DNA from 4 places in the Mesorhizobium sp. GW821-FHT04C10 genome. Region 1 is predicted to be linked to each of the others. Evidence: riboswitches for the same ligand, from Rfam matches in the RefSeq annotation. Region 1 holds a riboswitch; each other region holds the start of a gene.
The links. Region 1 has a riboswitch for cobalamin ahead of AC07UC_RS01985 (aromatic ring-hydroxylating oxygenase subunit alpha). Riboswitches for the same ligand answer to the same signal wherever they lie in the genome.
Positions count from the first base shown of each region.

Region 2: linked by a shared signal. The riboswitch ahead of metE (5-methyltetrahydropteroyltriglutamate--homocysteine S-methyltransferase) and the one ahead of AC07UC_RS01985 (aromatic ring-hydroxylating oxygenase subunit alpha) in region 1 are both predicted to bind cobalamin.
Region 3: linked by a shared signal. The riboswitch ahead of AC07UC_RS18485 (DUF1636 family protein) and the one ahead of AC07UC_RS01985 (aromatic ring-hydroxylating oxygenase subunit alpha) in region 1 are both predicted to bind cobalamin.
Region 4: linked by a shared signal. The riboswitch ahead of AC07UC_RS32260 (ribonucleoside-diphosphate reductase subunit alpha) and the one ahead of AC07UC_RS01985 (aromatic ring-hydroxylating oxygenase subunit alpha) in region 1 are both predicted to bind cobalamin.

Region 1 is NZ_JBWKTL010000001.1:437,477-445,247, forward strand. Features, by position in the region: gene AC07UC_RS01955 (carbohydrate ABC transporter permease) at 1-215, shown strand, start outside; gene bglA (beta-galactosidase BglA) at 220-1,884, shown strand; gene AC07UC_RS01965 (ABC transporter ATP-binding protein) at 1,916-3,028, shown strand; gene AC07UC_RS01970 (DUF680 domain-containing protein) at 3,106-3,342, opposite strand; gene AC07UC_RS01975 (DUF680 domain-containing protein) at 3,411-3,614, opposite strand; gene AC07UC_RS01980 (DUF680 domain-containing protein) at 3,687-3,887, opposite strand; cobalamin riboswitch at 4,382-4,582, shown strand; gene AC07UC_RS01985 (aromatic ring-hydroxylating oxygenase subunit alpha) at 4,700-5,947, shown strand; gene AC07UC_RS01990 (FAD-binding oxidoreductase) at 5,968-7,068, shown strand; gene AC07UC_RS01995 (sugar ABC transporter ATP-binding protein) at 7,600-7,771, shown strand, end outside.
Region 2 is NZ_JBWKTL010000001.1:6,734,484-6,742,254, forward strand. Features, by position in the region: gene AC07UC_RS32195 (NAD(P)H-dependent oxidoreductase) at 1-1,171, opposite strand, end outside; gene AC07UC_RS32200 (PTS galactitol transporter subunit IIC) at 1,511-2,917, shown strand; gene AC07UC_RS32205 (PTS sugar transporter subunit IIA) at 2,992-3,453, shown strand; gene AC07UC_RS32210 (PTS sugar transporter subunit IIB) at 3,475-3,762, shown strand; gene AC07UC_RS32215 (multicopper oxidase family protein) at 3,800-5,194, opposite strand; cobalamin riboswitch at 5,397-5,610, shown strand; gene metE (5-methyltetrahydropteroyltriglutamate--homocysteine S-methyltransferase) at 5,713-7,771, shown strand, end outside.
Region 3 is NZ_JBWKTL010000001.1:3,820,260-3,828,030, reverse strand. Features, by position in the region: gene AC07UC_RS18510 (four helix bundle protein) at 1-155, opposite strand, end outside; gene AC07UC_RS18505 (NADH-quinone oxidoreductase subunit C) at 190-792, opposite strand; gene AC07UC_RS18500 (NuoB/complex I 20 kDa subunit family protein) at 797-1,378, opposite strand; gene AC07UC_RS18495 (NADH-quinone oxidoreductase subunit A) at 1,369-1,734, opposite strand; gene AC07UC_RS18490 (winged helix-turn-helix domain-containing protein) at 2,124-3,323, shown strand; cobalamin riboswitch at 3,353-3,557, shown strand; gene AC07UC_RS18485 (DUF1636 family protein) at 3,598-4,026, shown strand; gene cobW (cobalamin biosynthesis protein CobW) at 4,029-5,066, shown strand; gene cobN (cobaltochelatase subunit CobN) at 5,184-7,771, shown strand, end outside.
Region 4 is NZ_JBWKTL010000001.1:6,747,560-6,755,330, reverse strand. Features, by position in the region: gene AC07UC_RS32285 (branched-chain amino acid ABC transporter permease) at 1-40, opposite strand, end outside; gene AC07UC_RS32280 (ABC transporter ATP-binding protein) at 153-866, opposite strand; gene AC07UC_RS32275 (ABC transporter ATP-binding protein) at 863-1,600, opposite strand; gene AC07UC_RS32270 (ABC transporter substrate-binding protein) at 1,604-2,857, opposite strand; gene AC07UC_RS32265 (alpha/beta fold hydrolase) at 3,049-3,867, shown strand; cobalamin riboswitch at 3,935-4,146, shown strand; gene AC07UC_RS32260 (ribonucleoside-diphosphate reductase subunit alpha) at 4,253-7,141, shown strand; gene AC07UC_RS32255 (ribonucleotide-diphosphate reductase subunit beta) at 7,166-7,771, shown strand, end outside.

The sequences.
Region 1 (7,771 bases):
ACGATCTGCTGGTGGCGATGGTTTTCCTCGGTACGGCACCCGACCAGATCGTGTTGACAGCCAAGCTCAATGCGCTGCTCGGCTCTCGCGGCGGCAACTGGGAGATCCTGACGACATCGGCCTTCATCACCATCATCGTGCCGCTGATCGTCTTCTTCTCACTGCAGCGCTATTTCGTCCGCGGGCTGCTTGCCGGCTCGGTGAAAGGAGGCTGAAACCATGCAATCCGCTTTGAAGGCCAGCTCGAAGCCTGACCTTGCCGTCGATCGCGACTGGTGGCGAGGGGCCGTGATCTACCAGATCTATCCGCGCAGCTACCAGGATTCGAACGGCGACGGGATCGGCGACCTCAAGGGCATTATCGGGCGGCTGCCCTATATCGCCGCGCTCGGCGCGGACGCCATCTGGATCTCACCCTTCTTCAAATCGCCGATGAAGGATTTCGGCTACGACGTCTCGGACTATTGCGACGTAGACCCGATGTTCGGCACGCTGGCCGATTTCGATGCGCTGACGGCGGAGGCGCATCGGCTGGGCCTCAAGGTGATGATCGACGAAGTGCTGTCGCACACCGCCGACAACCATCCCTGGTTCAAGGAAAGCCGGTCGAGCCGCGCCAATCCGAAGGCGGACTGGTATGTCTGGGCGGACGCCAGGCCGGACGGCACGCCACCCAACAACTGGCTGTCGATCTTCGGCGGATCGGCGTGGCAGTGGGACACCAGCCGCCAGCAATACTACATGCACAATTTCCTGGCCGAACAGCCCGACCTCAACTTCCACAACCGCGAAGTCCAGGACGCCCTGCTCGACGTCACCCGCTTCTGGCTGGAACGCGGCGTCGACGGCTTCCGCCTCGACACGATCAATTTCTACTTCCACAGCCAGGGCCTGGAAAACAATCCGCCGCTGCCGCCTGAACAGCGCAACGACCAGACAGCGCCGGCGGTCAATCCCTACAACTACCAGGACCATCTTTACGACAAGAGCCGCCCGGAAAACCTCGGCTTCCTCGAACGCTTCCGCGCCCTGCTCGATGAATATCCGGCGACCGCCGCGGTCGGTGAAGTCGGCGATTCGCAGCGCGGGCTGGAAGTCGTGGCCGCCTATACCGCCGGCGGCAAGCGCGTGCACATGTGCTATTCCTTCGACTTCCTGGCGCCGGAAAAGATCAGCGCGGCCAAGGTCCGCTCGGTGCTGGAAGCCTTCGGCAAGGTCGCCAGCGACGGCTGGTCGTGCTGGGCGTTTTCCAACCATGACGTGATGCGCCCGGCCTCGCGCTGGGCTGCCGACGAGGCCGACCCGACCGCCTATCTCAAGGTCATCTCGGCATTGCTGATGTCGCTGCGCGGCTCGGTCTGCATCTATCAGGGCGAGGAGCTCGGGCTCGGCGAAGCCGAATTGCGCTTCGAGGATCTTCAAGATCCCTATGGCATCCGTTTCTGGCCGGAATTCAAGGGCCGCGACGGCTGCCGCACGCCCATGGTGTGGGATGGCAACGCCACGAATGGCGGCTTCTCCCAGGCAAAGCCGTGGCTGCCGGTGCCGGCAAAACATCTGGCGCAAGCGGTCAATGTCCAGCAGGGCGACCAGGCTTCGCTGCTCGAACACTACCGGCGCTTCCTCACCTTCCGCCGTGCCCATCCGGCGCTGGCCAAGGGCGATATCACTTTCATCGAAAGCGAGGGCGACACTGTCACGTTCACGCGCCGGGCGGGCAATGAGCAAGTCGTCTGCGTCTTCAACCTCGGCGCCAAGCCGGCCAAGGTCGACCTAGGCGGACCATCACTGCAACCCTTGCCGGGACACGGGTTTTCCGGGCAGGCGAGCACCGGTTCGATCGAACTTGGTGGTTACGGCGCCTGGTTCGGGCGCATCGACTGAATCTTTTTGAGAGATCACTGGGAGGAAACCAATGGCCGATGTCAATCTGAGACAAGTGAAGAAGTCCTACGGCAATCTCAATATTCTCCACGGCATCGACCTCGATATCAAATCGGGCGAATTCATCGTCTTCGTCGGTCCGTCGGGCTGCGGCAAGTCGACCTTGCTGCGCTCGATCGCCGGGCTCGAGGAAATCACCTCGGGTGAGCTCAAGATCGACGGCGAGGTCGTCAACGACGTGCCGCCGTCGAAGCGCGGCATCGCCATGGTGTTCCAGTCCTATGCGCTCTATCCGCACATGACCGTCTACGACAACATGGCGTTCTCGATGAAGATCGGCAAGGAGAACAAGGCCGAGATCGACCGCCGCGTGCGCCAGGCGGCGGAAATCCTGCAGCTGACCAAATATCTCGACCGGCTGCCCAAGGCGATGTCGGGTGGCCAGCGCCAGCGCGTCGCCATCGGCCGCGCCATCGTGCGCAATCCGAAAGTGTTCCTGTTCGACGAGCCGCTGTCGAACCTTGACGCCGCACTGCGCGTCGCCACGCGCATCGAGATCGCCAAGCTCAAGGAATCGATGCCCAACACGACCATGATCTACGTCACCCACGACCAGGTCGAGGCGATGACGCTGGCCGATCGCATCGTCGTGCTCAAGGATGGCCACATCGAGCAGGTCGGCACGCCGATGGATCTCTACAAGAAGCCCGGCAATCTGTTCGTCGCCCAGTTCATCGGCTCGCCGGCCATGAACATCCTGCCGGCGACGATCGACAAATCAGGCAGCCCTACCGTCGTCAGCCATGTCGGCGGGCGCAAGGCTACGGTGCCGATCACGACGCCGGCCTCGGCGAAGGGTGCGGCTGTAAGCTTCGGCGTGCGGCCGGAGGACCTGATCATCGCCACCGGCGCGGACTATCTGTTCGAGGGAACGGTCGATTACGTCGAGCAGCTCGGCGAGGTTCAACTGGTCTATGTCGACATCGGCCGCGCCGACCTGCCACTGGTGACCAAGCTGCCGGGCAATGTCGAGGTCAAGCGCGGCTCGACGCTGCGGCTGACCGCCAATGCCGAGGACTTGCATATCTTCGACACGGACGGGCGGTCCTTCGCGCTGCATGAAGCGGAAGCAAAGGCCGCTTAAGAAGCCCGTCTCGACGGCAGAAACAAAAATAGCGGCGGGCAAGGCCCGCCGCTCTCTTTTACGATCGACTTTGGCTGTTAGTGGCCGAAGAGGTTCCGGTCGGCGCCCTGGGGCGCGGACTTCTGCACATCGCCCGACGAATTGAGCAGCTTGTAGACGGGCGAATCGCCGTTGCGGATCGAAGCCGTGCGCGAGTTGTCGACAGAAGTCGCGGCAGGCTGGTTGGCGCCATTGGAGTTGAAGTTGTCACTTCCGGCGAAAGCGCTGCCCGAGAGAGCCAGAACGGCGGCGGCGGCGATGATGATCTTGTTCATTTCAAGTCTCCTGAATTTCAAGTTTCAACGGGACGGCAGGCATGCCCGCCACCCCGGAGAATCGGCCGTTAGTGGCCGAAGAGGTTGCGGTCGGCACCCTGGACAGGTGTCTGGGCAGCCGGTTCCGACTTCTTGATCGAAGCGGTGTACGAGCTGTCGGTCGAAGTGACAGCGGGCTGGTTGGCGCCATTGGAGCCGTAGTTGTCGCTGCCGGCGAAGGCGCTGCCGGAGATAGCCAGAACGGCGGCGGCAGCAAGGATGATCTTCTTCATTTCAAGTCTCCTGAATTCTTCGAGTTCCGCCAAGGCGGCGAGCCAGGGCCACCGCCTGCTGGAAATCGACTGTTAGTTGTTGCCGAAGAGGTTGCGATCGGCACCCGTGACAGGCGCCTGAGCAGCCGGTTCCGACTTCTTGGTCGAAGCGGTGTACGAATTGTCGACGGCAGCAGTGGCTGCAGCGGCATTCGAACCATAGTGATCGCTACCAGCGAAGGCGCTGCCGGAAATGGCCAGAAGGGCGGCGGCAGTGAGAACAATCTTTTTCATTTTTGGTACTCCAGTATTTTCCCGTCCGTCTAGCGGCGTGTCTTGGGATTAAAATCGCGTCGTTCGGACAGCCCCGATGTGGGAAAGCCATGTGGCCGTTTCCAATCACGAAGTTGTTCCGTGTGGACCAAGAATCCACCACTTGAAATTGTACCAAGGCATTCCACTGCAAACATTTTTCTTTTTGATATCAATCGATTAGATAAAACCAGCAATACGATCACCTGGTGTATCGACGGCTCAGCGTTCACAGCGTGCTGTACGCACCGTCAACAGAAACGAACCGTTCGGTTCGATTTTAGAATCTGCTAATAGTCACTTTTCGAAACCGTTAACCCTTTTTGCTTCGGTTCCGGGGCGATTTCGATAGCCGGCATCGTCGTCACCGAGACGCGTTTCGTGGCCGTTCTTCCTGACTCGATCGTTGCTGAAGCGTGTCGCGCCACATGGATGCGATGTCGCTTTCATGCCGATGTCGCATGCGCTGTCGTGATTAGATCATGGCCATCTCAGGTGCCGCTTCGTGACGACGGGGCGGAGAATTGGGAAGCCGGTCAAAGTCCGGCGCTGCCCCCGCAACGGTGGTGGAGTTCAAGTCGCAACGGGAGACCACTGGGCGAAAGCCTGGGAAGGTGTCGCGACCGTCCGAAAGGACACTCCAGAGCCCGGAAACCAGCCCGAGATTTTTGAACTCGACTGATCGCGGTGGGCGGTCAAGAGGTGGATAGTGCATGACAGGCGCTTCGCCGGGGACTGCATCCGATCCTTCCTCCATCACCACCATAGTCAGTCCTTAAACACGAGGACAGGACATGGATGTGCGCAACGATATGCTGAGGCTCTTGAGCAGCCGCAGAGAGGGTTTCTCGCTCGAGCAGCCTTTCTACACCGACCCGGACTATTTCAAGCTCGACATGGAGCTGATCTGGTACCGCGACTGGCTTTTCATCGGCCATGATTGCGAATTGCCCAAGCCCGGCAGCTTCATCACCGTACAGATCGGCGACTACCCGGTCGTGCTGGTGCGCGATCAGCAGGGCAAGATCAACGCCTTCCACAATTCCTGCCGCCATCGCGGCAGCAGGGTCTGCAACACGGACAAGGGCACGGCCGCCAAACTGGTCTGTCCCTATCACCAGTGGACCTATGAGCTCGACGGTCGCCTCCTGTTTGCCCGCCAGATGGCCGACGGCTTCGACAAGAGCCAGTTCGGGCTGAAGCCGGTCGCCTGCGAGAGCGTCGCCGGCTACATCTTCATCTGCCTGGCGAAGGATCCAGCCGACTTCGCCCCGATGCGGGCGATGATCGAACCCTATCTCAAGCCGCACCGACTCAGCGAGGCAAAGATCGCCTTCGAGAGCACCATCGTCGAAAAGGGCAATTGGAAGCTCGTCTGGGAAAACAACCGCGAGTGCTATCACTGCGCGGGCAATCACCCGGAGCTGTGCAAAACCTTCCCGGAAGCACCGACCGTGACCGGCGTGCAAGGCGCCGACAGCGATCCGGAGATGCTGGCGCACTGGGCCAAATGCGAAGCGGCCGGCCTGCCGAGCAAGTTCCGCATCGACCCGGCGGGGCAATACCGCGCCACCCGGGCGCCGCTGCTGCGCGATGCGGTCAGCTACACGATGAACGGCAAGCGGGCGGTGAAGAAGAACCTTTCCGACAGCGTCTCGGCCGACCGTATCGGCACATTGATGCACTATCACTACCCGACGACCTGGAATCATATCCTCATCGACCATGCCGTCACCTTCCGCGTGCTACCGATCAGCGCCACCGAAACCGCCGTGACGACCAAATGGCTGGTGCATAAGGATGCGGTCGAGGGCGTCGATTACGATCTTGCCGAGCTCACCCATGTGTGGACCGAGACCAACGATCAGGACCGCCGCATCGTCGAGGAAAATGCCCTCGGCATCCTGTCGCCGGCCTATGAGCCCGGCCCCTATTCGGAGCTTCACGAGGGCGGCGTGATCCAGTTCGTCGACTGGTACGCCCGCTTCATCGGTCCGCGCCTCGCCGAAGGCGGCCGGCCGGCGTTGCGCAGCGTCGCCTGAGAGGTTGAGGGATGAATGCGATGACCGACCTTGGCCTCTATCGCCATCTCGATCAGATGGCCCCCTGGAACGACAGGCTGCAGGTGCTGGAAGTGATCGGCGTCAGCGACGAGGCGCCTGACGTCAAGACCTTTACTTTCCGATCCGACAACCAGACCTGGTTCCGCTACAAGCCGGGCCAGTTCGTGACGCTGGAACTGCCTGCGCCGGACGGGCCGCTGATGCGCACCTATACGCTGTCCTCCTCGCCGTCGCGGCCCTTCTCGATCGCGGTCACGGTGAAGGCGCAGGCCGGCAGCATCGGCACGCGCTGGATGTTCGATCACCTCGTGCCCGGTTCGCACGTCAAGGCCTATGGGCCGAGCGGCGACTTTTCGCTGCACAGCCATCCGGCGGCCAAATACCTGTTCATCTCGGCCGGTTCCGGCGTGACGCCGATGATGTCGATGCTGCGCTGGCTGAACGACTGCGCGCCATGGACCGATGTCGGCTTCGTCAATTGCGCGCGTCGCGCCGAAGAGATCATTTTCCGCAAGGAGCTGGAGCTGCTCGGCAGTCATATGCCGGGCCTGTCGCTGGGCTTCATGATCGAGGAGCGGTCAAGCCGCGAGGGCTGGTATGGCCATATGGGGCGCATCGACGCCATCCGGCTGCCATTGCTGGCGCCCGATTTCCGTGAACGCGAAATCTTCTGCTGTGGTCCGGACCCTTTCATGCGCGCCGTGCGCGGCATGCTGGAAGCCGCCGGCTTCGACATGACGAAATACCACCAGGAAAGCTTTGCCGCACCGGCGGTGGAGGAAATCCCGGCGCCGTTCGCAACGCCGCCGCAGGATGGCGTGGCCGTTCCCGTCGAGGCCGCAACGCCGATCCGCTTCGCGCTTTCTGACGTCGACGCCGAATGCGTCGCCGGCCAGACCGTGCTGCAGACAGCGCGTGCCTCCGGCGTGCGGATACCCGCGGCCTGCGAATTCGGCCTTTGCGGAACCTGCAAGGTGAAGAAAGTCTCCGGTGCCGTCGAGATGAGCCACAATGGCGGCATCCTCGATCACGAGATCGACGACGGCTTCATCCTCGCCTGCTGCTCGAAGCCGCTATCGGCTCTCGAAATCGAGGCGTAGACAATATCGGGTCGGACCCGCGCCGCATGGTCCTCGGCCGCTCCGGCGACGACCGGGTGCCGTGCTTGGTGGCGCGATGGGGCCGGACAAGACGAGACCGGGACCGAGGACGCGCTTTCGTGCCTGCCTCGGGGCACGGGACGGTGTCATCGTCGTGGCCTGCGGCGCCCTTACCTCCCGTCTGTTTTCGGCGGAGCTCCTCTCTGCTCAGCCGACCGCGCCTGACAAGCCGCAACGCGGTTGACGGTTCGCCCTCACAGCTCTTCCGTCCTGGATCACCGGCGGAACAAACCCGTGAACGCCATCTCCCGTCTAGCTAGCTCCTTATAAGGGCGAGCACAGTAGCCCTCTGTTTTTCCATGCCTTTTCGAACTCCAGCGCGTCGCCTCCGGTCTACAGATTTTAAAATTTGCGCATCACTTGACATTTGTCGATTGCAACTTGACTATTGTCAGCATCGGCATTTGGGCGGGAGGTCACACGTGCCGATCGGCATCCGACAGGGATCGCCGAAGTCATGGGAGGACGATGGTGGAACTGCTGCTCGAAGTGGAAGGGCTGAAGAAGTCCTTTGGTGGCGTCGCGGCCTTGCGCGACGGCCGCTTTGAGCTTCGCGCCGGCACGGTCCATGCGCTTTGCGGCGGCAATGGTGCCGGCAAGTCGACCTTTCTGAAGATCCTGATGGGTATCCAAAGGCGCGATG
Region 2 (7,771 bases), 6.3 Mb from region 1:
GCAGGGCACGCTGCGCGCGGGCATCCTCGACCGTCATCGTCCAGGAGCGATAGCAGGTCTCGCCGATCGCATCGAAAATCTCGCCGGCGGCCAGGTCCCGCTTGGCGACGGCGCAGACTTCGGCGACGGGCCTTGGCAACGGCACCATGTCGGGCTTGCCGAAAAGCATGATGCGGGCGGCCGTCAGCGGCACTTCCAGCGATGTCAAATGGTAGGGCCGGAACAGGCTGTAATAGGGACCGTGGCCGATATGCAAATCGTCCATGCGCTCGATGATGCGCGGATGCGTCGCCTCGACGATGACGAAGACACCGGGCGCGACGCCCTTGCCGATTGTGTAGTCGACGACGCCCTTTTTCGTGAGCAGCCCGCCATCCTCGCGCGGGATAAGCACCTTGACGAGGTCGTCGCGGTCAGCCTTCGGGCCATGCATGCCGGGCACGTCGGGCACCAGGCCGGTGGCGTTGGCGATGGCGCACATCTCGACCATGGTCTTGGAACCGTCGACGAACTCGACCAGCATGCGCGGGTTCATGTTGCGGCGGATCGCTTCCTCGCGATAATCGTCGGGCACGGCGTCACGATTGAGCGGGTTGTTCTTGCCCTTGCCGGCCGAGACGATGGTCAGGCCGAGCGCGGAAGCAAACTCGATCAGCTCCATGCAACTCGACGGCTCGTCGCCGGCGCCGACCGAATAGACCACGCCAAGCCGGTCGGCCTGTTGCTTCAGATAACAGCCGATGGTGACGTCGGCCTCGACATTCATCATCACCAGATGCTTGCCATGCTCCATCGCCATCAGGTCGAAATCGGCGGCGACGCCCGGCTTGCCGGTGGCGTCGATGACGACGTCGATGAGCGGATTGGTGACCAGCATCTCGTTGGAGGTGATGGCGATCCTGCCGCTCTCGATGGCACCGGTGACTTTCGACGCGGTGTCGGCTTCGACCGCCATCGCTTCATCGCCATAGGCGATGCGAATGGCCTCGCGCGCGGTGTGGGGACGCCGCGTGGAGACGGCGCAGACCGAAATGCCCGGCATCAGCATGCCTTGCGTGACCAGATCTGTGCCCATTTCGCCCGAACCGATGACGCCGATGCGCACCGGGCGGCCCTCATCGGCACGATGGGCGAGATCGCGGGCAAGGCCGGTCAAGGCGACATTGGTCATGCAGGATGTCCACAGCTTCTTGATTTGCGGCCGGATTAGCAGGGACCGGTCGCGTGTGCCAATGAAACCGCTCGCAAGCCGCGATTCCGAGCCCAAAATGCCCGAAAAAGGCACCTTCCCCGGACCGATTGGCCCAAAGGGTTGCCAATTGACATTGTTGTGAACAGTCTAAATAAAACATTCGTTTGCTGACAAAGGCAAATGTTCATCGAGCCGATAGGTCGACGGGCATTCGCCGCGGGCAATCTGGGGAGTGCCTTTGCGCCAGACTGGCGGCAAAGGCGTGGATGAGATCAAGGAGCATTGCGAGGCGTAGGCTCGCGCTCCAGGGGAGGAAGAATGGATACAGTTCTCGCTGGCCTGAAGGGGGCCATCGACACGCTCGGTGCGACAATCCTGCTGCCGATCGTCATTTTCATCATAGCCGTGGTCTTGGGTGCCAAGGTCAGCAAGGCCTTCCGTGCCGCCGTCACCATCGGCGTCGCCTTCATCGGTATCAACCTTGTGCTTGGGCTGATGTTCACGTCGATCGGCGACGTCGCCAAGGCCATCGTCACCAACACCGGCATCCATCGCGACATCATCGATGTCGGCTGGCCCTCGGCGGCGGCGATCGCCTTCGGCTCATCGGTCGGCCTGTGGGTCATTCCGGTCGGCATCCTGGTCAATATCGTGCTGTTGCTGACGCGCATGACGCGCACGCTCAATGTCGACGTCTGGAATTTCTGGCACTTCGCCTTTGTCGGCTCGCTCGTCGTCGCCGCCACCAACAATCTGGCCTACGGCATTGCGATCGCAGCCCTGGTCGCGGCCCTGTCGCTGCTGTTCGCCGACTGGTCGGCGCGCGCGGTGCAGCAATTCTACGGCGTGCCCGGCATTTCGGTGCCGCATCTCGCCTCGGCGCAGATCCTGCCGATCGCCATCATCCTGAACTGGATCATGGACCGCATTCCCGGCATCAACCGCATCAACATCAACACCGAGACCATCGAGCGCCGCTTCGGCGTGTTCGGCGAACCGGTTGTGCTCGGCCTGATCATCGGCCTCGTGCTCGGCGCCATCGCCTTCTACAACGCCGGTGATCTCAGCGTGGTGCTGGCCAAGGTACTGGGCACCGGCATGACACTGGCGGCTGTCATGCTGCTCCTGCCGCGCATGGTGAAGATCCTGATGGAGGGCCTGCTTCCGGTTTCCGACGCGGCGCAGGAGTTCGTGCGCAAGCGCACTGGCGACCGCGAGTTGCTCGTCGGCCTCGACTCGGCGATCCTGATCGGACATCCGGCCGCGATCTCGTCGTCGCTGATCCTGGTGCCCATCGCGATCATCCTGTCGGTGATCCTGCCGGGCAACCGCGTCATCCTGTTCGCCGACCTCGCGGTCATCCCGTTCATCGTCGCCATGACCGCGCCTCTGGTCAAAGGCAATGTGTTCCGCATGGTGGTGATCGGCACGGTGACGCTGGCCATCGGCTTCTACGTCGCCAACGCGCTGGCGCCGCTGTTCACCAGCGCGGCCGTCGCATCGGGCTTCAAACTGCCGGCGGATGCGCTGCAGATCACCTCGGTGGTCGACGGCTTCCTCTGGGTTCCCTATGTGATCATCGAAGCGATCCAGGGACTTGGGCTGCTCGGCATCATCCTGATCGCAGTCGTCATCGCCGCGCTGTTCATCCTCTACCGCCGCAACCCGCTCGGCTGGGAACGAGCAGCGGGCGCCGAGGACGAGCCGGCCGAAGGCACCGCCTAAGCGCCATCGCGCCTTGAATTTGAAACGGTCGTGCGCCCTCCTCGGGCGCACGACTTTTATAGACGGAGCAGAACATGTCCGACAGCCTCATGCAGCTTCTGGATCCCGAAGCGGTCGTGCTCGGATCGGATGCCTCGACCAACGAGGAGATCATCCGCGTCCTGGCCGGCCGGCTCGAGAGCCTTGGCTATGTCAAAAGCTCCTATGCCGACGCGGTCGTGCGCCGCGAAATGACCATTCCGACGGGACTGCCGCTGGAGCGCGCCGACAATGTCGCGGTGCCGCATACCGATCCCGAGCATGTGCTAAAGCCCGGCATCGCGATGGGCACGCTGAGAAAGCCGGTAACGTTCGCCAACATGGAAGATCCCGACGAGAAGCTGCCGGTCGGCTTCGTCTTCCTGCTTGCCATCAATGACAAGGACAAGCAGATTGAAGCGCTGCAGTCCGTCATGGCCACCATCCAGAATCCAGAGGCATTGGACGGCTTGAGGTCCGCCAGGACGCTTGACGACGTACGTGCCGTGCTCGGCTGATAACCCAAGGAGAAGCAAGAGATGTCCAGACAGAAAACTATTCTCTTTGCCTGCGGCACGGGCATCGCAACATCGACGGCGGTCAATGTCGCCGTCACCGAGGCCATGAAGCAGCGCGGCCTGACCTTCAACGCGCAACAGGCAAAAGCCACCGAAGTGCCGGGGCTGGCCGACAGCGTCGACTTCATTGTCGCCACCACCCCTATCTCGGCTTCGGTGACCAAGCCGGTCATCAAGGGCCTCGCCTTCCTCACCGGCATCGGCAAGGACAAGGTGCTCGACGAGATCGAGGCGCAACTGCGCAAGTAGATCACCGACGACGCGGCTCCGGCGACGGTGCTCGGCTTCAGGCCACCCTGACGTAGCTCGTCATGCCCGATTTCTGGTGCTCGATGATGTGGCAGTGCAGCAGCCAGTCGCCCGGATTGTCGGCGACAAAGCCGAGTTGAACCTTCTCGTTGGGCTGGATGAGATAGGTGTCGGAAATCAGCGGCTGCACTTGGCGTGTCGAGGACGACAGCACCTTGAAGCTCATGCCATGCAGGTGCATCGGATGCGACTGCGGCGTCAGGTTCTCCATGTCGATGACATAGCTCTTGCCGAGCTTCAGCTCGGCCAGCGGCGCGGTCGGATCGGATGTATCGCCTGGCCACGGCACCTTGTTGATGGCCCAGAAACTGTAGCCGAGCGAACCGCAGATGCCGTCGCTCGGGACGTTTTCCGCCGTGGCGCTCAGCGCCAGCGAAACATGCTGGGCGGCGGTGAGATCCACTTCCGCCACCGGATTGACCTCCAGCGGCGCAACATCACCAATGGCGCGCTTCAGCGAACGGCCGACCGCACGCAAGGTCGTGAGCACCTTGGGCTTGGTGCCCCTGACGTCTCGCAGGCTGACGACCGCGCCCTCCTCGTCCGGCATGCGGATGGCGAGTTCCATGCGCTGGCCCGGCCCCAGCAGCAAGGCATCGGGCGAAAAACGCTGCGGCACCGGATTGCCGTCCAGCGCCATCACGATCGCCTCGGCGCCGTCGACCCGAAAGGCGTAGATGCGGGTAACGTCTGATATCGCAACCCGCAGGCGCACCAGCCCGCCGGCCGGCGCGTCATATTGCGGCTGGTCGAGCCAGTTGGCGGTGCGCACCGTGCCGTAGGTGCCGGTCCTGGCGGCATCGCGCGGCCGGAACTGATCGATGAACTGGCCGTCGTCGCCAAGACGCCAGTCGCGCAGATTGAGGACGAACTCGGCGTCGAATTTCGGATCATTCGGATTCTCGACCACGATCACGCCGGTCAGGCCGTGGCCCATCTGCTCCAGCGTGTTGCAATGCGGGTGATACCAGAATGTGCCGGCGTCGGGCGGGGCGAAGGCGTAGTCGAAATGATCGCCGGTGTAGACATAGGGCTGCACCAGGAAAGGCACGCCATCCATCTTGTTGGGCAGACGAATGCCATGCCAATGGATGGTCGTCGGATCGTCGATGGCGTTGACCAGGCGCGCGGCGAACGGTTCGCCTTTCTTCATCCTCAGCACCGGCGGCATTCCGGCGCTGCCATAGGTCAGCACATTGTTGGTCGGGCCGACGTCCATCAGGCTGGCCTGGATTTTCGCCGTCTGCAGCACCACCGGTTCAGGACTGGCGGCGGCCCAGCTGCCGAGCCTGCCAATGGCCGAGAGCCCGACCCCGCCGGCGCCAGCAACGGCTGCCATTTTCAAGAGCCCGCGGCGTGTCAATCCGGTCATTCAGCGCTCCAACTGCAAAGCGTGGGATTTATCGTCGCCTTGGATCACAGGCCAGCCACCAGTGCAAATGCCGATATTGGCACACCGCATCTCGCCATTACCATGGCGATGTTGGTGGCATTCGCCAGCGATCATAGCGTCACAAACACGTAAAGATATAAACATCTCTTTATATCTTTCTTGACATGAAGCCTGTGTTGGTGGAACATGGTGGCGTCGTGGTTCTCCGGTCCTGATCGAGGTCGGAGCTAAGAGGGAATCCGGTGAGCATGGCCCGTGCCATGGCGATGCCGGAGCTGCCCCCGCAACTGTGAGCGGCGAGCCGCTGTCCAGGATGTCACTAGGCAAATGCCTGGGAAGACGGACAGAAGCGACGACCCGTGAGCCAGGAGACCTGCCCCGACGAACTGAAACGTCCACGGGCGGGGTGTCCCGGTGGTAGCCTGCAGGCCGCGGCCTTCGCTGCTGGTTCTGCATGCATCCGCTTGACCCATGCCCCCAACCTTATGGGGTATGCAATGTCTACTTTCTCAGTCCCGACCGCCACGCTCGGTGTTCCGCGCATCGGCCGGCATCGCGAGCTCAAGGCCGCGTTGGAAAGCTACTGGTCGGGCAAGAGCTCGGCCGAAGACCTGCTCCAAACCGCCAAGCGCTTGCGCGAGGCCAACTGGATCGAACAGCGCGATCGTGGCATCACGAAAATCCCCTCGAACGATTTCTCGCTCTACGATCATGTGCTCGACACGGCCATCATGGTCGGCGCGATTCCGAAAGCCTATGGCTGGAACGGAGGCGAGGTTCCGCTCGACGTCTATTTCGCAATGGCGCGCGGCGATCAGGGCAACGACCATGAAGCTTGCGCCCATGGCGGTCACGCCCACGGCGTTGCCGCGCTTGAGATGACGAAGTGGTTCGACACGAACTACCACTACATGGTTCCCGAACTGTCCGCCGACCAGACGTTCGAACTCCGTTCGACCAAGCCGCTCAGCGAGTTTCGCGAGGCCGCAGCCCTCGGCATCCGTACGCGCCCGGTGATCCTCGGCCCGGTCACCTTTCTCAAGCTGGCCAAAGCGCGCGGCAGCACTTTCGACCCGATAGCGTTGCTGCCAAGGCTGCTCCCGGTTTACGCCGAGCTTCTCAAGCAATTGTCGCAGGCCGGTGCCCGCTGGGTGCAGATCGACGAGCCCTGCCTCGTGCTCGACCTCGATGCTGCCGAACGCATCGGTCTCGAACTGGCATATCAGACGTTCGCGGCGGCGGCTCCCGATCTCGACATCATGCTGGCAACCTATTTCGGCGCGTTGGGCGACAATCAGGAAACGGCGCTGGCCTTGCCTGTCGCCGGCCTGCACATCGACCTTGTGCGGGCGCCGGAGCAGTTGGAACCCGTTGCCCGCCTGTCGCGAAAGGACCAGGTCCTTTCGCTCGGATTGATCGACGGCCGCAACGTCTGGCGGGCCGACCTGCCCGCCATTCTCGACCGCATCCGCCCGGTCGTTGCCGGCTGGCCGCTCGACCGCATCGAGATCGCGCCCTCCTGTTCGCTTCTGCATGTCCCGATCGATCTGGAGCTGGAGACCACGCTCGATGCGGACCTCAAATCCTGGCTGTCTTTCTCGGTCCAGAAGATGGACGAACTGACGCTGCTCGCGGAGGCGCTTGTCGAAGGCAAGAGCGCGGTTGCGAAGGAGTTGCAGGCATCGGCCGAGGCCGTCCAGTCCCGCGCCACATCGCTCAAGGTGCATGATCCGCTGGTGGAAGGCCGGCTGCTGGCTGTCACGGAGCCGATGCGGCGCCGGCAGGGCGCGTTCGCCGAGCGGCGCGAGTTGCAGGCACGAAAACTTGGCCTGCCGAACTTTCCGACGACCACGATCGGCTCGTTTCCGCAGACCCCGCAAGTGCGCAAGGCGCGCTCCGCTCATGCCAAGGGCGAGTTGAGCTATATCGATTACGAGGCCTTCCTGAAGAAGGAAACCGAGACGGCGATCCGCTGGCAGGAAGAGATCGGCCTCGACGTGCTGGTTCACGGCGAGTTCGAGCGCAACGACATGGTGCAGTATTTCGGCGAACAACTCGCCGGCTTTGCCTTCACCAAACATGCCTGGGTGCAGAGCTATGGCTCGCGCTATGTCCGGCCGCCGATCATCTTCGGCGACGTGTCGCGGCCACGTCCGATGACGGTCTCGTGGTGGCACTATGCGCAGTCGCTTACGGACAGGCCGGTCAAGGGCATGCTCACCGGGCCGGTGACGATCCTCAACTGGTCCTTCGTGCGCGACGACATCCCACGCAGCGTGGCCTGCCGCCAGATCGCGCTCGCCATCCGCGACGAAGTGGTGGACCTGGAAGCGGCGGGCGCGGCAATGATCCAGATCGACGAAGCCGCCCTGCGCGAAGGGCTGCCGCTGCGCAAGTCCGACTGGCAGACCTATCTCGACTGGGCGGTCGAGTGCTTCCGCCTGGCATCGTCAGGCGTTGGAGACGGCACGCAGATCCACACTCATATGTGCTATTCCGAGTTCAACGACATCCTCGATGCGATCAGCGCGATGGACGCCGACGTCATCTCGATCG
Region 3 (7,771 bases), 3.4 Mb from region 1:
GCCGCGATCGAAACTGCTGATCGGCGCATCTGAGAGGTCATGCCGTAAATCTCATCCCTCGGAAACTCTTTGGTGAAGCGGTAACAATCTTCGGCGAGCGTCATCGCCGATTGCCACACCTTCAAGTCGCGATAAGATTCGATCCGTTGCTCCAATTCTTTCCCTACTGACTACTCACTACTTCCCTACTCACTGTTTCGCTTTTTCGTCCCCGGGCAGCACGTAATCCGTGCCTTCCCAAGGGGAAAGAAAATCGAAATTGCGGAATTCCTGCTTCAATTCCACAGGCTCGTAGATGACCCGCTTGGCTTCGTCGTCGTAACGCACCTCGACAAAGCCGGTCAGCGGGAAATCCTTGCGCAGCGGATGGCCTTCGAAACCGTAATCGGTCAACAGGCGGCGCAGGTCGGGATGGCCCGAGAACAGCACGCCATAGAGATCGTAGGTCTCCCGTTCGAACCAGTCGGCGCCCGGATAGACGCCGGTGATCGATGGCACCATCGTCTCCTCGTCGGCCTGCACCTTGACGCGGATGCGCACATTCTGCTTCGGCGACAACAGGTGGTAGACGACGTCGAAGCGCTTGGCCCGCGACGGATAATCGGCCCCACAGACATCGATGATCGAGATGAACTGGCAGCGCGCATCGTCGCGCAGGAAGGTCACCACTTCGATGAGGTCGCGCGGCTCGACATGGATGGTGAGCTCGCCATAGGCGAGCACCGCGTCGTTGACGCGACCGATCAGCTTTTCGCCGAGATAGGTCGACAGTTCGCTCAGGGATGCGGCCATGGATTTACCGTTCGATCGTGCCGGTGCGGCGGATTTTCTTCTGCAGGAGAAGAATGCCGTAGAGCAAAGCTTCGGCGCTCGGCGGGCAGCCGGGCACATAGATGTCGACAGGCACGACGCGGTCGCAGCCGCGCACCACCGAATAGGAATAGTGGTAGTAGCCGCCGCCATTGGCGCAGGAGCCCATCGAGATGACGTAGCGAGGCTCCGGCATCTGGTCGTAGACCTTGCGCAGCGCCGGCGCCATCTTGTTGGTCAGCGTGCCGGCGACGATCATGATGTCGGACTGGCGCGGAGACGCGCGCGGCGCGACGCCGAACCGTTCCGAGTCGTAGCGCGGCATCGAGGTGTGGATCATCTCGACCGCGCAGCACGCCAGACCAAAGGTCATGAACATCAGCGAGCCCGAGCGCGCCCAGGTGATCAGCGCCTCGGTCGAGGTGACCAGAAAGCCCTTGTCGGCAAGCTCATTGTTGATTTCGAGGAAGAAGGGATCGTCCTCCCCCACCGGCCTGCCGGTATTGGGATCGATAATGCCCTTCGGCTTCGGCGCGACGAGGGTGCCTGAACTGTCGTTCAATCCCATTCCAGCGCTCCTTTTTTCCATTCATAGGCAAAGCCGATGGTCAGCACTGCCAAAAACACCATCATCGACCAGAAGCCGAGCATGCCGATCTTCGAGAAGGACACGGCCCAGGGGAACAGGAAGGCCACTTCCAGGTCGAAGATGATGAACAGGATCGACACCAGGTAGAAACGGATGTCGAATTTCATGCGGGCATCGTCGAACGAGTTGAAACCGCACTCGTAGGCGGAAAGCTTTTCGGGATCGGGATTGCGGTAGGCCACCAGGAACGGGGCGGCCAGCAGCGCCAGGCCGACGACCAGTGCCACGCCTATGAACAGGACGATAGGCAGGTACGAACTGAGAAGTGCGTTCATGCAGCGGCTTTCCGTTGGCGCCAATCCACTTTGATTACAGCACCGGACCTTAATGCGGAAGCGTGACAGTTTAACCGCTGAACCGTTTTAAGGGGCCTATGCTGCAACGCGGCGAGGGTTAGCGCAGCACTTCCAGCGAAGCAAGTCAAACCTTGTTCAAAACGCCGACCTGGACGGCATATCCGGAGAAACTGGTCCGATCCGCTCCTGTTTGATTTCCTTCGCTTTTTACTCCACTTTTCTCTCCTGACATGGTTGCCGCCAAAACCCTGCTAGCATGGGTTGGAATCACCACGCAGGTTCCGCAAAAGTGGACCCCGGTTTTAAGACAAGAACCTGCCCAGACAAAGACTCGACCCACAGCCGAAGCCCCTCAGAGTGATGCCTGCATGAAGGAAAAAATCTCGCTTGCCGCCGCCCGCCGCATTGCACTCGCCGCTCAAGGGTTTCTCGATCCGCGCCCGAATGGCACACCTGACCGCCGCCATTTCGCCCGTGTGCTCTCCCGCACCGGCCTGCTGCAGATCGATTCCGTCAGTGCGGTGGTGCGTGCTCATTATATGCCGCTCTATTCGCGCCTGGGCCCCTACCCGCTCACGCTGCTCGACAATGCCGCCTTGACGCGCAAACGCACAGTCTTCGAATACTGGGCGCACGAGGCCTCGTTCCTGCCGGTCGAGACCTACCCGCTGATGCGCTGGCGCATGCAGCGAGCCGAGCAAGGCGATGAAATGTATCTGGGACTGGCCAAATGGGGCCGCGAACACGCCGCCTATATAGAAGACATCTACCGCGCGGTCGTCGAGCGCGGCCCGATCGCCGCTTCGGCGCTCGAAGGCCAGAAAGGTTCGGGCGGCTGGTGGGGCTGGAGCCATGCCAAGCATGCCTTCGAATGGCTGTTCTGGGCCGGGCGCATCACCACGGCGCACCGCCGCGGCTTCGAGCGCTTCTATGATTTGCCGGAGCGCGTGTTGCCGCAGGCGATCCTCGACCTGCCGGTGCCCCCGGCCCGGGACGCGCACCTCGAATTGCTGCGCATCTCGGCCCGCGCCCATGGCGTGGCGACATCGGGCGACCTGCGCGACTATTTCCGGCTGTCGCCGGCCGACATGAAGGGTCGGTTGGAGGAACTGGTCGAGTCGGGCGAATTGCTGCCGGTACGCGTCGAAGGCTGGGACAAGCCGGCCTACCTTCACAAGGACGCGCGCCTGCCCCGGAAAATCGAGGCGCGTGCTTTGCTGGCGCCCTTCGATCCGGTCGTCTTCGAGCGCTCGCGCTCGGAGCGGCTGTTCGATTTCCACTACCGCATCGAAATCTACACGCCGGCTGAAAAGCGCCAATACGGCTATTACGTCCTCCCCTTCCTGCTTGGCGACAGGATCGTCGCGCGCGTCGACCTCAAGGCGGACCGGCCGGCGAGCGTCCTGCGCGTCCATGCCGCCTACCCCGAGCCCGGCGCGCCGCCTGAAACCGCCGCTCAGCTCTTCGAGGAATTGAAGCAGATGCAGGGCTGGCTTGGCCTTGAACGCATGGACGTGACTCCGGCAGGCGATCTGGGTCCGGCGCTGGCCGACATCGCCGTGTCGTAGCCGTGCGTTGACACCGCTGCCTGCAAAAGCCTAAATCCGGTCCAGACGGTCCCCTGCCCGCAACGGCAGGGGCTAAGAGGGAATGCGGTGCGGGATTTCGATCTCAAATCCGCGGCTGTCCCCGCAACTGTAAGCGAAGAGCCAAGGCCGAAAGCCACTGGGAGTTTCCCGGGAAGGCGGCACCCAAGGCGATGACCCGCGAGCCAGGAGACCTGCCGTCTGCGACAAGAGAATCCGATCGCCCGGCGGGTTTCCGGGCAAGGAGCCCGGCTTTTTGGACCAGAACGGCAGTTTTTCGGCTGGCACAGCGGACAATTCGTCCGCCGACAGCGAAGCCTTGGCCGACGTCACGGTCATCGTCTGCGCCTCCTGTCGCGACGAGACCGGTTCCGACGCCCATCCCCGCGCCGGCGAACTGTTGGCTGAGGACACGCGCCGCGCCGCAGCCGATGACAACATCCGCGTCCGCACGGTGGAATGTCTCGGCAACTGCAAGCGCCGGCTGAGCGCCGCGATCCTGCGCGATGGCTGCTGGAGTTATGTCTTCGGCGACCTGACCGTGGCCAGCGGCGCCGACCTCGTCACCGGCGCCAAACTCTTCGCCACCTCGACCGACGGCCTCATCCCGTGGCGCGGCCGCCCCGATTCCCTCAAGCGCGGCCTTGTTGCCCGCATCCCTCCCCTCGACATGCTGAAGGACTGATCATGAGCGCTTCCGTATCCCGCGTCCCCTGCACCGTCGTCACCGGCTTCCTCGGCGCCGGCAAGACGACGCTGGTCCGCCATCTCCTGGAAAACGCCGGCGGCAAGCGTATCGCCATCATCGTCAACGAGTTCGGCGACATCGGCATTGACGGCGAGATTTTGAAGGGCTGCGGCATCGACACCTGCCCGGAGGAAAATATCGTCGAACTGGCCAATGGCTGCATCTGCTGCACCGTGGCCGACGATTTCGTGCCGGCGCTCGACCAGATCCTGTCGTTGACGCCGAAGGTCGACCACATCCTGATCGAAACCTCGGGCCTGGCCCTGCCCAAGCCGCTGGTCCAGGCTTTTCAGTGGCCGACGGTAAAGAGCCGTGTCACCGTCGATGGCGTCATCGCCGTGGTCGACGGCCCCGCATTAGCCGAAGGCCGCGTCGCCAACGACATGGACGCCCTGCAGGCGCAGCGCGCCGGGGATGAGAGCCTCGACCATGACGACCCGGTCGAGGAAGTGTTCGAGGACCAGATCGCCTGCGCGGACCTGATCATCCTGTCGAAGAGCGACCTGATGGACGCCGCCGGCTCGGCCCGCGCCAATGCCATCGTCAACGAACATTCCGCCCGCGCCGTGAAGATCGTGCCGACCTCGCATGGCAAGGTCGATCCCTCGGTGCTGCTCGGCCTCGGTCTCGCCGTCGAGGACGATATCGAGAACCGCAAATCCCATCATGACGGCGCGTTCGACCATGAGCATGACGACTTCGACACCTTCATCGTCGACATCCCCTCGATCGCCAATCCGGACGAGTTGGCAAAGCGCGTCGCCACCGCTGCCGAACAGGAGAACGTGCTGCGCGTGAAAGGCTTCGTCGAGGTCGGCGGCAAGCCGATGCGGCTCCTGCTGCAGGCCGTCGGCCCGCGCGTCAATCACTACTATGACCGCGCCTGGACGGTCGAGGACGACCGCCGCTCGCGCCTCGTCGTCATCGGCCTCAAGGGGCTGAACCGCCCGGCAATCGAGCGTATACTCGCCGGCTGATGCAAACTAGCAATTCCAGGAAAAGTGTTTCACGGTTTTTCCATCCGGAATTGCGTAAAAACAAGGAGATAGAGCGGTTCGCCGTTTCCGTGAAGCGGTGACCCGCGCTAGACCGCGATGCATATCCTCACCACGACCTCCGCCTCGCTCGACGATCTCGCCGAGCCGGTCGATCTGCGGCAGACGCCGGCGGATATCGTGGCCTTGTCCTTCACCGACAGCGATCTCGCCGGACTTGCGGCGGCGTGGAAGGCGGATGCCGGCCGCCTGCCCTCGATGCGGCTGGCAGCCCTGCGCGACCTACGGCACCCCATGTCCGTCGACCTCTGGGTCGACAGCGTCGCCCGCCACGCCAAGATCATCCTGGTGCGCATCCTCGGCGGCTATGACTGGTGGCGCTATGGCTGCGACCAGCTTGCCTCGATTGCCCGCGAACGCGGCATTAAACTCGCGCTGCTCCCCGGCGAAAGCCATGACGAGGACCTCAGGCTGATCGAAGCCTCGACGCTGCCGCGCCAGGAATTGGACGCGCTGCTCAGCTATTTCCGCGAAGGCGGCCCGGCCAATATGAGCGCGCTGGTGCAGAGGCTGGCGCGGCTGGCGGGGTCGCAGGCAGACATTGTTGAGCCAGTCGCGGTCCCGAAGGCTGGCTACTACGAGCCGAACCGCGGCGTCGTCCCCCTCCCCCTCGAGGGGTGGGTCCGGCCGCAGGCCGGGGGTGGGGTCCTCTCTGAAACGCGCCGACTCAAAGAAACGCCACATCTGGTGGTCCCGACCCCAGCCGGCCCTGCGGGCCACCCTCCCCTCGAGGGGGAAGGAAAGGTGGTGCCGATCCTCTTCTATCGCTCGATGCTGCTCGCCGCCGATGTCGCGCCGATTGATGCCCTTTTTGAAGCACTGCGCCAACGCGGCATGCTTCCGGTCCCCATCTTCGTCTCCAGCCTGAAAGAGCCGGCGTCACTCGCCTTTGTGGAAACCGCGTTCGCCGCGCTGAAACCCGCCGCCATCATCACCGCGACCGCCTTCGCCTCCGGTGCCGAACCCGGCGTCGAAACCCTGTTCGACCGTGCCGGCGTGCCCGTCTTCCAGGTCATCGTCGCCACCACCCGCCGCGACGTCTGGGAAAACAACCAGCGCGGCCTGGCACCCGCCGACCTTGCCATGCATGTCGTGCTGCCGGAGCTGGACGGCCGCATCCTCGCCGGCGCCATTTCCTTCAAGGGCGAAAGCGATGTCGATCCGGCACTTGGCCATCGCGCCTTCGCCAACCGACCGGAGCCGGATCGCGTAGTTCAGGTGGCGGACCGCGTGGTGGCCTTCATCAAGCTGCAGGGGGCACCACGCGCCGAGCGCAAACTTGTCATCCTGATTCCGGACTATCCAAGCGCACCGGGCCGAACCGGCTATGCCGTCGGCCTCGATGTGCCGTCCAGCGTGCTGGCGATGCTGCATGACCTGAAGGAGCAGGGTTATGCGGTTGAGGGGATTCCGCAAACGCCGCGTGGGTTGCTGGATTTGCTGGATGCGGGCGGCCAGGGGTTGGGGCTGGAGGACTATTTCGGCTTCTCCAAGGAGTTGCCGGTTGAGGCAATGACTGCCGTTGAAGCGGCCTGGGGAAAAGCGGAATACGAGACAGGCAAAAAACACTTCCCCTTCCGCGCCGCGACCTTCGGTAACATCACGGTCGCCCTCGCCCCCGATCGCGGCCGCTCCGCCGATCGCCGCGCCGACTACCACGATCCAACCTTGCCTCCGCGCCACGCCCTGATCGCGTTTGGCCTGTGGCTGCGCAAATCCCTCGGCGTCCATGCGCTCATCCATGTCGGCGCGCACGGCACGCTGGAATGGTTGCCGGGCAAGACGGTTGCACTCTCGCAAAGCTGCTTTCCCGAGATCGTCACCGGTCCCTTGCCCGTCATCTATCCCTTCATCGTCTCCAACCCAGGCGAAGCGGCGCAGGCCAAGCGGCGCGTCGCCGCCGTCACGCTTGGCCATCTGCCGCCGCCGCTGGCCGGCGCGGGACTGGACGAAGACCAGCACAAGCTCGAACGCCTGGTTGACGAATATGCCCAGGCGGACGGCCTCGACCGTCGCCGCCGCGACCGCCTGGCAAAACTGATCGTCGAGACGGCGCAAAAAACCGGCCTTGCCTCGGAAGCCGGTGTCGCCAGGACCGACGCGCCCGACGAGGCGCTACGCCGCATCGACGCCTGGCTCTGCGACCTCAAGGACTTCGCCATCAAGGACGGGTTGCATATCTACGGCCGCGCGCCCGACGATGAGTCCGACGCCATGCGCCGCCAAAGTGCCGAGGCTGAAAGGTCGGCGCTGCTCGCCGCGCTCGATGGCCGCCACGTCAAGGCAGGCCCGGCCGGCGCGCCGGCGCGCGGACGTTCCGACGTGCTGCCCACCGGCCGCAACCTGTTCACGTCGGATCCACGCACCATGCCGACACCGACTGCCTATGATCTGGGCAAGGCGGCGGCGGAAGAGGTCGTGCGCGGCTACCTCCAGTCGCATGGCGACTGGCCGCGCTCGCTGGTCATCAACCTCTGGGGCTCGGCCTCGCTGCGCACCGGCGGCGAAGAGATCGCCCAAGGCCTGGCGCTGATGGGCTGCCGGCCGCAATGGGATGCCGCCACCGGCCGCATCACCGGGATCGAGGTCTTGCCGCCAGCGGCGCTTGGCCGGCCGCGCGTCGACGT
Region 4 (7,771 bases), 6.3 Mb from region 1:
GGAACAGGCCGCCGAACAGGATTTCCGCCAATGCGCTCATGTTCGGATCCTCAAGCATTTTGCAGCCAAGCGGCATCGCTTGGCGTCGCAGAAATGCGGCAAAAACAAACCGATAGAGCGGGATGCCGGAGCCAATTCAATTGCATCCCGCTCTAGTGGCCAAAGTACATCGACATGATCTCGCCGTGGTCGAGGCTTTCGCCCGGCTTGATCTCGGTCGCCACCGCGCCATGATTGACGAGATAGAGTTGCTGCGTCAGTTCGAGCAGGAATTCGATGTCCTGCTCGACGACGATCAGCGGCACGCCGCCGCGCGAAATGTCCATGACGGACGCACAGAGCTCGTCCTTGATCTTGGGCGCCAGCCCCAGCGTCGGCTCGTCGAGGATCAATAGCCGCGGATGGCTCATCAGCGCCGTGCCGATCGACACCATCTGGCGCTCGCCGCCCGACAGCGTGCGCACGCGCTGGCGCCAGCGTTCGGCCAGTTTGGGGAACAGCTTGACCACCTTCTCGCGGTTTTCGGCCTCATGCGGGCGGGCGCGCGACGAATAGGCGCCCAGCGCCATGCAGTCGGCGATGGAGAGGTCGGGAAACAGCCGGTTGCCTTGCGGCACATGGATCAGCCCGGTGCCGACGATGGCGCGAGCGCTACGGCCGGCGATGTCCTGCCCGTCGAACAGGATGCGGCCGCTTTTCGGCTGCAACAGCCCGGAGATGGCGCGCAGCAGCGTCGTCTTGCCATGGCCGTTGGGCCCGAACAGGCCGACATTGCCGAAACGGCCTGCCTCCAGCGAAATGTCGTGCAGCACGGTGACGCGGCCATAGCCTGCGGTCACGCCCTCGACGGTGAGAATGGGATTCACGCCACCGCCCTCCTGGTTCCGAGATAGGCTTCGATGACGCGCTGGTCGGCGATCACGCTCCCCGGTTCGCCGGCGGCGAGTACGCGGCCATTGTTGAGCACCAGCAGGTGCTGCGACAGGCTCATCAGGAAGGTCAGCACATGCTCGATCAGGAGGATGGTGATGCCGCGTTCGGCGGTGCGGCGGATCAGGCCGATCGATGTCTCGATCTCGGGTTTGGTCAGGCTCGACGCCGGCTCGTCGAGCAACAGCATGCGCGGCTGCATGGCGATCGCGGTCGCAAGCATCAGGCATTTGCGCTCGAAGACGGACAGTTCGCCGGCCACCCGCCCGAACGACGCGGAGCCCAGTCCGACGAACTCCAGCGCTTCGGCGGCGGCTTCGCGGGCGGCCGCGGCCGTCTTTTCCTGCTTGCCGTAGCTTGCGCCGATCAAGGCGTTCTCGAAAACGGTCAGCCCGTCGAAGGAGGTCTCGCGCTGAAAGGTGCGGGCAAGGCCGAGGCGCGCGATGGCGTGCCCTGGTCTGCCGTTGATGGCGGTCCCGTCGAAGCGGATGCGGCCCCGGTCGGGTCCGAACGGGATGCCGGTGATGATGTTGAACAGCGTGCTCTTGCCGCTGCCGTTCGGGCCGGCGATGCCGAAAATCTCGCCGGCCTCGACCTTGAACGACACGCCATCGACGGCCTTCAGCGAACCGAAGGCCTTCGACACGTCGTCCAGTTCAAGCAGGGCCATCCGTCACTGCATCCAGGGCTGTGGCTTGAAGGCGCCTGTTGCGTATTTCTCCGGCGAGATCAGCGTGCGCTGGCCGTCCCAGATCTGGAAGAAGGTGATTGGGATATAGTCGTCGCCCTGCGTGGCAAGGTGGGTTGCGGGATCGAACTTCAGCCGCCCCTCGGCGACCTGCTTGTCGGTCTCCGACAGCGCTTTCATGATCGCGGCATGGTCCGATGCGCCGCCGACCTTCTTGACCGCGTCGAAATAGACATTGGTCATTTCGTAGAGGCCGACGCCGTAGGTCCCGCTCTCGACACCGTATTTCGCCTTGAACTTGGCCGCCACCTCGTCGGCGCGCGGGTTCTTCGGCGTCGTCAGCGCCCCGCCCAGGAGATTGTAGATCACACCGTTCGACTTCTTGCCGGTCAGTTCGACGAATTCCGGAACGCTCGGCGCATATTGCAGGAAGACCAGGCTCTTGGTCGGCTGCTCGAGGAACTGGTTCAGGAAGGATGCCGAATTGCCCGGCAGATAGTCGGTATTGATGACGACGTCCGGGACATTCTCGCGCACCTTGGCGAGGATCGAGCGCCAGTCGGTCACTTCGCCGAACGGAACGATCTCGTCGACCGTGATGGTCCAGCCCTTTTCCTTGAAGGTCTTCTTCATGCCTTCGGAGATGGTCTTGGAATAGGCGTTGTCCGAGGAGATGATGGCGACCTTCTTGGTCGGCAAGGTGATCTTGCCGTCGGCCGCGAGCTTCTCTACGAACAGGGTGACGTCGGTGTTATAGGCGTCGAAGGACGGCGTCAGCGACCAGCAGCACATGTATTTGTCAGGGTTCGGCGCGATGATATCCTTGGTCTGCTGCGAGGTGGCCGCGAGCATGTAGGGCATCTCGGCCTCGGCCATGTTGTCGATCTCGAAATTCGTCAAGCTGGCGTAACCGGTGAGCATGAACTGCACGCCGGGATCGCCAAGCAGGCGCTCGACCGCGCTGGTGACATTGCCAGCGGACTGATCCTTGACGTCGCCGACCACCAGTTCGAACGTGTTGCCGGCAACGCCGCCGGCCGCGTTTGCCTCGTCGATCGCCATCTGTACGCCGCGCTGGAATTCCTGCCCGTCCGCCGCGGCGGGCCCGGTGATAGGCGCGAGCAGGCCGATCTTGACGACGTCGGCGAAAGCGGGCGCGCTCGCCGTGGCAAACACGCCGATCAGCGCGCTGCTCATCAGCATATGGCGGATTCTGTTGCCTGCGGATTTGAATTTCATCGTGCGGTTCCCTGTTTTCCTCCCGTTCATCGGGAGTTGGATAATTGACAATCTACGCATAATTGTTCTTATTTGAAAAGGATTTTTCAACGCAGCCTGACCGGGAAGACGGTTCCCGCAAAAGGTATGGAAGCCGTGGCGCTTTGCTGCGCATCTGCACTAAAACAAGGCAATTCCAGACGGAGCGGACCATGACGATCTCGCAGAAGACCCTTGAAACCAGCCACGGCAAGATCGCCGTTCGCGAGACCGGTGGCAAAGGCACCGCCGTGTTGCTGATCCACGGCAATTCCTCTTCCGGAGCTGTTTTCCGCAACCAGCTCGAGAGCCAGCTGGGCGAGCGCTACCGTATCATCGCTCCCGATCTGCCGGGCCACGGGGCATCAGGTGATGCGATCGATCCGGACCGCTCCTACAGCATGGAGGGCTATGCCGATGCGATGACCGAAGTGCTCGGGCTGCTCGGCATCGACAAGGCCATCGTCTTCGGCTGGTCGCTTGGCGGCCATATCGGATTGGAGATGATCGACCGCTTTCCCGGCCTGCTCGGCCTGATGATCACAGGCACCCCGCCAGTGGCGCCCTCGGAGGTCGGCAACGGCTTCAAACCGAGCCCGCACATGCACCTTGCCGGACAGGAAAGTTTCACTGCCGCCGATGTCGAGGCCTATGCGCGCAGCACCTGCGGTGAGCCGTTCGAGCCGTTTCTCCTCGACACTGTCGCACGCACTGACGGTCGCGCACGGCGCCTGATGTTCGAGAAATTCGCGGCCGGCACCGGCCGCAACCAGCGCGAGATCGTCGCCGGCAAGACGCCGCCCATCGCCGTTCTGAACGGCATCGACGAACCGTTCGTCAACACCGATTTCGTCGCGGCCGTGAAAATTTCCAACCTGTGGGAAGGCAAGGCGCATCTGCTCGACGATTCAGGCCATGCGCCGTTCTGGGATTCGCCCGGCCGCTTCGATCCAATCTTCGCCCGCTTCCTGGCGAGCGTCGACAAGGCTTAGGGTCGACGCCCTGTTGACGATCCAAAATTCGAATCGTCAAGCCATTGACAGGTTGGGGTCCGGAGACGCTACATATAGCCATCGTGGTTCTTTCGAATCTGTTTGGATTCGGGAGCTAAGAGGGAAGCCGGTGAGCGATTCTTCGCAATGCCGGCGCTGCCCCCGCAACTGTAAGCAGCGAGCTTAAGTCGAGTAATGCCACTGGCGTGGACGCGCTGGGAAGGCCGACGGAAGCGACGACCTGCGAGCCAGGAGACCTGCCGCGATGAATTTGAACGTCCACGGGCGGGGTGTCCCGGTGGTGCGCTTGCTGCGGCCGAATCTCCGGCCGTCACTCAGGCATGCGTGCGCCAAGGCCTCCGTCTCCAACCAATCGGGGATCATGATGCCGGCGACTTCCACCATCCACACCAACGGGACCGATCGGGTTCCTTTCTCTCGCATCGATACATCGGCCCAGCCTGCGCGGCCGGCCTATCAGGTCATCCGCCGCAACGGCTCGGTGACGCCGTTCGACGCCACCAAGATCGCGGTTGCGCTGACCAAGGCTTTTCTGGCGGTCGAGGGTTCGGTGGCCGCCGGTTCGCGGCGTGTCCATGACGTCGTGGAGGAACTGACCGCGCAGGTTATGGCAGCGCTCACCCGCCGTGCGGACGCTGGCCGCACCTTCCACATCGAGGAGATCCAGGACCAGGTCGAACTGGCGCTGATGCGCAGCGAACACCACAAGGTGGCACGCGCCTACGTGCTCTACCGCGAGGAGCGCAGTCGCGACCGCCAGGCCCACAGCGCGAGCGTGGCGGACGCGTCGTCGTCGGTGCTCAAGGTCAAGGCGGACGACGGCAGCCTGGCGCCGCTCGACGAGGCGCGGCTGCGTCGGGTCATCGACGAGGCCTGCGCCGGCCTGGAAGCGGTTTCAGCTGAAACCATCCTCACCGAGACCAGGCGCAACCTCTATGACGGCATCACGCTGGATGAATTGTCGCTGGCGCCGATCCTGGCGGCGCGCACGCTGGTCGAGACCGAACCGAACTATGCCTTCGTCAGCGCCCGCCTGCTGCTCGACCGGCTGCGGCGCGAGGCGCTGAGTTTTGTCGCCGGCAGGGCGGAACAGGCGACGCATGCCGAGATGGCGAGCCGCTACGCCTCCTATTTCCCGCAATGTATGTCCACCGGCATCAAGGCCGAACTGATCGATCCCGAACTTGGCCGCTATGATCTCGCCCGCCTCGGCGCTGCGCTGAAGCCGGAGCGCGACCTGCAGTTCCAGTTCCTCGGCCTGCAGACGCTCTACGACCGCTATTTCCTGCACACCAGCGGCAAGCGCTTCGAACTGCCCCAGGCATTCTTCATGCGCGTCGCCATGGGGCTTGCGATTAGGGAGATCGACCGCGAGGCGCGCGCCATCGAATTCTATGACCTGCTGTCGTCTTTCGACTTCATGGCCTCGACCCCGACGCTGTTCAATTCGGGTACGCTCAGGCCGCAGCTGTCGTCATGCTTCCTGACCACGGTCGCCGACGATCTCGACGGCATCTTCAAGGCCGTGAAGGACAATGCGCTGCTCGCCAAATATTCGGGCGGGCTCGGCAATGACTGGACGCCGGTGCGTGGCCTCGGCGCTCACATCAAGGGCACCAATGGCGAGAGCCAGGGCATCGTGCCGTTCCTGAAGGTTGCCAACGACACGGCGATCGCCGTCAACCAGGGCGGAAAACGCAAGGGCGCGGTCTGCGCCTATCTCGAGACCTGGCATGTCGACATCGAGGAGTTCCTCGACCTGAGGAAAAATACCGGCGACGACCGCCGCCGCACGCATGACATGAACACCGCCAACTGGGTGCCGGACCTGTTCATGAGCCGCGTCGAAGCCGATGCCGAGTGGACGCTGTTCTCGCCTGATGAAACGCCCGACCTGCACGACCTCTACGGCACGGCCTTCAAGGTGGCCTACGAAGCCTTTGAGGCGAAGGCCGCCGCCGGCGGTGTCAAGGTGTTCAAGAAGGTTCGCGCGCTCGACCTGTGGCGCAAGATGCTGACCATGCTGTTCGAGACCGGGCACCCCTGGATCACCTTCAAGGACCCCTGCAACATCCGCTCGCCGCAAGGCCATGTCGGCGTCGTGCATTCCTCGAACCTGTGCACCGAGATCACGCTCAACACCTCGAAGGACGAGGTCGCCGTCTGCAATCTGGGTTCCGTCAATCTCGCCAACCACGTCACCCTGAAAGGCCTCGACCTCGATCACTTGGCGCGGACGACCGGTACGGCGATGCGTATGCTCGACAATGTCATCGACATCAATTTCTACACCATCCCCGAGGCACGGCAGTCCAATCTGCGCCACCGTCCGGTCGGTCTCGGCCTGATGGGTTTCCAGGATGCGCTGCAGGCGCTGCGCATTGCCTATGCATCGCCCGAGGCGATCGCCTTCGCCGACACCAGCATGGAGGCGATCGCCTACAACGCGATTTCCGCTTCCTGCGATCTCGCCGCCGAGCGCGGCCGCTATCCCAGCTTCGAAGGTTCGCTCTGGTCGAAAGGCGTGCTGCCGATCGACTCGATCGGGCTGGTGTCGGACGCGCGCGGCGCGAAGGTCGACATGGATTGCTCATCGACGCTCGACTGGGAGAGCTTGCGCAAGCGGGTAAGGAAGACCGGCATGCGCAACTCCAACACCATGGCGATCGCACCGACGGCGACGATTTCCAACATCTGCGGCGTCGCGCAGTCGATCGAGCCCGCCTACCAGAACCTGTTCGTCAAATCGAACATGTCTGGCGACTTCACCGTGGTGAATGCCGCGCTGGTGCATGACCTCAAGGCCCGCGGCCTGTGGGACGAGGTGATGGTCTCCGACCTCAAATATTTCGATGGCTCGGTCGGCCAGATCGACCGCGTGCCCGACGACCTCAAGGCGCTCTACGCCACCGCCTTCGAGATCGACTCCGCCTGGCTGATCGAGGCGGCGTCGCGGCGCCAGAAATGGATCGACCAGTCGCAGTCGCTCAACCTCTACATCGCCAATCCCTCCGGCAGGAAGCTCGATGAACTCTACCGGCTGGCGTGGCGCATGGGCCTGAAGACCACCTACTATCTGCGCTCGCGCTCGGCCTCGCATGTCGAGAAATCGACGCTCAAGGGCACCGACGGAAAGCTCAATGCGGTGTCGTCGGTTGCCGCCGTTGCCGCCGCTCCAATCGTCATCAGTGAGGATGCCGCCTGGGGCAAGGCCTGCGCCGTCGACGATCCCGAATGCGAAGCCTGCCAGTAAGCAGCAAGAGAACAGGAAGAAAAAATGCTCGATTGGTCAGAACCAACCGCCGCCGCCCGCCATCCCGCGCCGACGGAGCCTCCGCTCGCCGATGCCACCGGCCTTGGTCTCATCGAACGCGGCGGCGGTCGCGTTCGTGTCGACGACAAGCGCATGATCAACGCGCGTGCCGACGTCAACCAGCTGCTGCCCCTGAAGTATCGCTGGGCCTGGGAAAAATACCTCAACGGCTGCAACAACCACTGGATGCCGACCGAAGTGTCGATGCAGGCCGACATCGCGCTGTGGAAGTCGAAGGACGGATTGACGGACGATGAACGGCGCATGCTGAAGCGCAATCTCGGCTTCTTCGCGGCATCGGAATCGCTGGTCGCCAACAACATCGTGCTGGCGATCTACCGGCATCTGACCAACCCGGAATGCCGGCAGTATCTGCTGCGGCAAGCCTTCGAGGAGGCGGTGCACACGCACACCTTCCAGTACATCGTCGAAAGCCTCGGCCTGGACGAAGGCGAGCTGTTCAACATGTACCGTGAGGTGCCGTCGATCACCGACAAGGCGGCCTGGGCGCTCAAGCACACACAGCATCTCGACGATCCGGATTTCCGCACCGGCACGCCGCAGGCGGAC